2 linked regions of the Tunturibacter psychrotolerans genome follow. The protein of the gene in region 2 interacts with the protein of the main gene of each other region in a pairwise test. Links are inferred from orthologs where the notes say so. Each region holds a gene or a part of one and is shown on either strand. Other genes may lie near its edges.

Evidence for each region. The genes of interacting proteins can lie anywhere in the genome.
Region 1: the proteins of RBB77_RS18645 (region 2) and RBB77_RS02060 interact in binary tests that used the Escherichia coli proteins (3 or more experiments, as listed by UniProt). The link is inferred for Tunturibacter psychrotolerans from one-to-one orthologs.

What each region holds. Positions count from the first base shown.
Region 1 is NZ_CP132942.1:541,118-544,131, forward strand. Bases 1-2,942 are described here. They hold RBB77_RS02060 (acyl carrier protein), read left to right. Parts: upstream 1-1,321; coding sequence 1,322-1,564; downstream 1,565-2,942. Other genes in these bases: rmuC (DNA recombination protein RmuC), read left to right, coding at 1-1,177; fabF (beta-ketoacyl-ACP synthase II), read left to right, coding at 1,568-2,818. UniProt on the Escherichia coli protein: Carrier of the growing fatty acid chain in fatty acid biosynthesis.
Region 2 is NZ_CP132942.1:4,419,194-4,422,173, forward strand. What follows is about bases 57-2,964. They hold RBB77_RS18645 (acyl-CoA thioesterase), read right to left. Parts: upstream 1,783-2,964; coding sequence 1,330-1,782; downstream 57-1,329. Other genes in these bases: RBB77_RS18635 (cobalamin B12-binding domain-containing protein), read left to right, coding at 130-549; RBB77_RS18640 (SDR family oxidoreductase), read right to left, coding at 559-1,296; RBB77_RS18650 (enoyl-CoA hydratase/isomerase family protein), read right to left, coding at 1,838-2,620; RBB77_RS18655 (hydroxymethylglutaryl-CoA lyase), read right to left, coding at 2,656-2,964. Also shown: more of RBB77_RS18655, read right to left, coding at 2,965-2,980.

The sequences.
Region 1 (3,014 bases), 3.9 Mb from region 2 along the record:
TCGAACTGACAATAAGACTTCCGACGAAGTCCTCCGCACCGCTGTACAGCACAATCTCGACTCGATCGCACAACGCCTCACTTACTTCATCAGCGACGTAAACCACACGCTGGGCGAAGCGCGCGAGGCATTACACACACGCCTCAACGAGCTCTCCGGCCAGGCCAACGACCAACAGGAAAAGCTCCGCTTCACCGTGGAAGACCGCCTTTCAAAACTCAACGATGCCAATACCGCGAAGCTCGAGGAGATGCGCGTCACAGTCGACGAAAAACTGCACGCCACGCTCCAGACGCGGCTCACCGAATCCTTCGGTCAGGTCACCACGCACCTCGGCGAAGTCCAGAAGGGCCTCGGCGAAATGAAGGAGCTCGCCACCGGCGTGGGAGATCTCAAAAGAGTTCTCTCCAACGTCAAGTCGCGCGGCGTCGTAGGCGAGTTCCAGCTCGGCCAACAGCTCGAGCAGATGTTCTCTCCCGAGCAATACATCAAAAACGCCCGCATCAAGCCGGGAACACTTGAGTCCGTCGAATACGCCCTTAAATTCCCCTCCGGCGAAGGTGCCGACAGCCACACCCTCCTCGCCATCGACGCAAAGTTTCCCAAGGAAGACTGGGAGCGCCTGGAACACGCCTACGAAACCGGCGAAGGCATTGACGTAGCCGGAAAGGCCTTCGAACGCTCCATCCGCGCCGAAGGAAAACGCATCTGCGACAAATATATTGACCCTCCCACCACCATGCCGCACGCCATCATGTTTCTTCCAACGGAGAGCCTCTACGCCGAAGTCGTCCGTCGCCCCGGCCTCCAATCCGAAATCCAATCCAGCTGCCGCGTGACGATCGCCGGACCATCCACCTTCATGGCCATCCTTACCAGCTTCCAAATGGGCTTTCACACCCTCGCCATTCAGAAAAAAGGTGATGAGGTCTGGCGCGTTCTTTCGAGCGCCAAAAAAGAGTTCGAGACCTACGGCGGCCTCATGCAAAAGGTCGAAGACCAGGTCGGCACCGTCCAGAACACGATTCAAAAGTTAGGCGTCCGCACCCGGGCTATCAACAAAGCCCTCAAAAACGTCTCCTCCCTCGACACCGGCGCCCCTATTTCCAACCTCATCGGCTTCGACGACATCTCAGGGATCTCCCCGCTGCTCGCCGCTTCGGCCGAGGAAGACTGAAAAAGTCCCGCCGCCCCCTTCTGCAGCCACAGCCGCTTTGCTTTACACTCACTGAGGCGCTCAGTATGCTTGAGATTGGCCGTGTCGACCTCAATAGCGACAAATATCCAGGCTTCAGATTCCAGATGTAAACAGGAGAACGAAATGGCAGCAGTAGACGAGAAGGTAAAGCAGATTATTGTCGAACAGCTTCAGGTGGATGAAGCGGAAGTCACCCCGGGCGCAAGCTTTCAGGAAGATCTCGGCGCAGACTCCCTCGACGTCGTCGAACTCGTCATGCAGTTCGAAGAAGCCTTCGACATTCAGATCCCCGACGAAGATGCCGAGAAGATCAAGACCGTCAAAGATGCTGTCGACTACATCGAAAAGAACCAGAAGGCCAAGTAAACAATGGAGCATCGTCGCGTAGTCGTCACCGGCCTTGGCCTGATCTGCGGGGTCGGCAAAACCGCCCCTGAGGTCTGGGAAGGTCTCATGGCCGGCCGCAGCGGTATGGCCGAGATCAAAGCCTTTGATCTGACCGGCCATCCAGTCCGCTTCGCCGCAGAGGTCAAGGACTTCGATCCTCTCCTCTTCGTCGAAAAGAAAGAGTCCCGAAAGATGGGCCGCTTCATCCACTTCGCTCTGGCCGCTGCCGCCGAAGCGATGGCCCACTCCGGTCTCAAAATCACCGAAGAGAACCACGATCAGGTCGGCGTCCACATCGGCTCAGGCATCGGAGGATTCGATGTCATCGAGCGCGAACATTCCAACCTGCTCTCTGGCGGCCCGCGCAAGGTCTCGCCCTTCTTCATCCCCGGCTCCATCATCAACCTCGCCGCAGGCCACGTCTCCATCAAGTACGGCGCGCGCGGGCCGAATGAAGCAACGGCCACCGCCTGCACCACCTCGGCGCACTCCATCGGCGACGCCTTCCGCATCATTCAGCGCGGCGATGCTGACGCCATGATCGCTGGCGGGACCGAAGCCTCCATCACCCCCCTCGGTGTGGCAGGATTCGCCGCCATGCGCGCTCTCTCCACCCGTAACGACGACCCCGAACATGCCAGCCGCCCCTTCGACAAGGATCGCGACGGCTTCGTGGTTGGCGAAGGCGCTGGCATCCTCATCCTCGAAGAGCTCGAGTCTGCCAAGGCTCGCGGCGCGAAGATCCTCGCCGAGGTCCTCGGCTACGGCCTCTCCGCCGACGCCTTCCACATGACCGGCATGGCTCCCGAAGGCGAAGGCTGCTACCGCTCCATGCAGCACGCGCTCAAAGTCGCCGGCATCTCACCCGACCAGATCGACTACGTCAATGCACACGCTACCTCGACCCCTCTCGGTGACGCCCTCGAATCGAAGGCCATCGAGAACGTCTTCGGCCAGCGCGCCATTGACGGCAAGCTCCTGGTCAGCTCCACCAAATCCATGACCGGCCACCTCCTCGGCGGAGCCGGCGGACTTGAAGCCGGCATCACCATCCTCGCCATGCAGCACCAGATCGCGCCACCGACGATGAACATCGTCGAACTCGATCCCCAGTGCCGCCTCAACTACGTCCCCAACAAGCCGCTGCCCGCAAAGATCGACTACGCACTCTCGAACTCCTTTGGCTTCGGCGGCACCAACGGCTCCCTCGTCTTCAAACGCTGGACCGAATAACCCGCATCAACCGCACTCACTGAGGCCCGGCAAAAGCCGGGCCTCTTCGTTTCTCTCTCGCCCCCTCAAACAATCGTCATCCTGAGCGAAGCCGAAGGGAAGGATCCCTGTATTCGCAGTTGCCTTTGCTTTTACCCAAAACCCCGTCATCTCCACCGAGTCACTTCACAGTCTCCCCGTGAAGCGCGTAGTGGAG
Region 2 (2,980 bases):
ATTTGGAATGAATACTTTACAGACAGGAACCCGCTGCAACTAACAGAACCTAAAGTACTTCCCTGCAAGATACCCCAGGGGGGAGGGGGGTACCTTAACCACCCAACCGCCAGCTATACTCACCACTCAATGCCAATTGCCACCCCAATCCGTGTCCTGGTCGCTAAACCCGGCCTGGACGGCCACGACCGTGGCGCCAAAATCATCGCCCGCGCCCTCCGCGACGCAGGAATGGAGGTCATCTACACCGGCCTCCGCCAAACCCCCGAGATGATCGTCTCCGCCGCCATCCAGGAGGACGTCGACTGCATCGGCCTCTCTATCCTCTCCGGAGCCCACAACGTAATCGTCCCCCGAATCACCGCCCTCCTCCGCGACCAGAAGGCCGAAGACATCCTCCTCGTCCTGGGGGGCACCATTCCCGACGAAGACCAGCCGAAATTAAAAGAAAACGGCGTCTCGGCCATCTTCGGACCGGGAACGCCGCTTGAAACCACCATCACCTTCATCCGCGAGAACGTCAAACCTCGCGGCCTGCTCATCAACTAACGCAGCAAACTACCAGGGCAACGGCTTACCAAGGTGAAGGAACTCACCATTTGGTCCGCTATCCTGCAACGTCGCCAGCTCCACCGAGGTCTTCGCACCGGTCACGATATCCAACTGCGCGCCCTCGCCGCCCATATCCGTCTTCACCCACCCCGGGTGGGCCGAGTTCACCTTGATCTTCGTATCCTTCAACTCATGCGCAAGATGAATAGTAAAGGCATTGAGTGCCGACTTCGAAGCGTCATACGCGAAGGTCTTGGCATCGTAGATAAAAGATCCCGGCGTAGCATGCAGCGTATTCGAACCTAGAATGCTCGACAGATTCACAATCCGGCCCCCCAGGCTCTTCTTCAACAAAGGAAGCAGCGCCTGAGTCAGCCCTACCACGGCAAAAAAGTTTGTATCGAAAGTCTTCTGCAAAATGTCCTTCGAGGTCGTCGACGTCTCATTTGCCTTCCGCCCATCCAGAAAGATTCCAGCATTGTTGATTAGAATATCCAGCCGCCCGTAATCCTTCTCGATCAACTTCGCCACAGCCGCATAATCCGCCGAATTATCCACATCCAGCTTCACTGCCCGCGCCTCGACGCCATCCTTCTTCAACTCTGCGACCGCTGCTTCGCCTTTCGCCTCATCGCGAACGCCAATCAGCACCGTGATTCCAAGCTTTCCGAGCTGTCGAGCCGTTTCGAGGCCAATTCCCTTATTACCACCAGTAATCAGCGCAACCTTCTTGTCAGTACTCATTCACCTTCACCTCATCACAGATCTGAGCTGCAGCTACTGCACATCAGATGATCGAGGATCGAGATACGCCGCAAAACGTGCTGCATATTTCGGTGGCAGTGACTGCTTCTTCATATCCTTACCCACCACGACATGGACAGTCTGACCCTCGCACAGCAAGGTCCCATCTTCCACCCGCAGCACTTTATAGCCGAACTTGATCACCGCACCGCGTGCGGCCAACAGCCTCGTCTCGACGACCAACTCATCGTCATATCGGGCCGGCGCACGGTACCGCACATGCACATCTACCACCGCGATCCCACGCCCCTCTTCCACTTCCATCCGCTTGTAGTTCAACCCCATGCTGCGGATCAACTCCACCCGCCCCACCTCAAACCAGATCAAGTAGTTCGAGTGATACACCACGCCCATCTGGTCGGTCTCGGCATACCGCACCCGCACCCGCGCTACCCCTACACGCTTTTCCTCGACAACATCAATCATCAAGACAGTCTATCCAATTCGTGAACCACGATTGATATCTCCTCCACAATTGTCGTTAGCCCTTTCCCCAAACCGGTTTCCTCTTCTCAAGAAATGCGGCCACACCTTCGCAAAAGTCATGAGTCTCCCGTGCTTCAGCGTTGGCCGCCAGCGCTTCCGCGATCGCCGTATCCAGCCACGCCTTGTTCTGCGTCCTCAGCAGCCGTTTTGTGGCCGCCAATGCTGCAGGGCTGTTCGCCTTCAACAGCGCCACCAACTCCAGCGTTCGCGCCGCCAGCTGCTCCGGCGGCACAACTTCGTTCACAAGCCCCAGGCGCTCAGCCTCTTCGCTTGTAAAGAGTCGCCCAGTCAGCAACAGATCGCGCGCCGCCTTTTCCCCGATTTGCAGCACGAGAAACGCCGAGACAACTGCAGGCACGAACCCGATCTTTACCTCTGTATACCCAAACTTGGCCCCCGGCACCGCCAGCGTAAAGTCGCACATAGTCGCCAGCCCTGTCCCGCCCGCAACTGCGGCTCCGTGGACCGCCGCAATCGTGGGCTTCGGGAGTTCGTAGAGCGTTCGAAACAGCTTTGCAATTCGTTCAGCATCCGCGGTAAATTCCGCAGCGGACTTATCATTCATCCCCTGCAGCGAGCTCAAATCCAACCCAGCACAAAACGCCTCTCCCGCGCCGGCAAACACAACCACGCTACAGTCGCTAGCAGCAGCCTCTTCCATCGCGACAATCAACTCCTGCTGCATCTCAGGGGTCATCGCATTGCGCCGCTCCGGACGATTCAGAGTAATCATCCGGACTTGGTCCACGTCCGTAACCAAAATTGTTACATAATCCACAAACCCTCCAGACCCAGGCTTTAAGAATCGTTTTTTTACTGCACCCTCTCCCCGTACTTCCGAGAGATCTCTCCGCTGGCGGCAAGCAACCCATCGAGTGGCCTCAGTGGCTCCAGCTCCGCACCTAAACCCTTCAACTCAGCCAGCAATATTTCCGTCGCAACATTCCCCACCAGCGCATCTTGTGCAAAAGGACATCCACCCAAACCGCCAATCGCCGCATCGAATCGCCGGCAGCCCGCTTCATACGCCGCACGAATCTTCGCAGCGGCCTGGTCCGGTCTCGCATGCAGGTGCGCTCCAATCTCGACCCCATCATGCACAGCCAGAACATCGGCAATGACATCACTCACCTGCTTT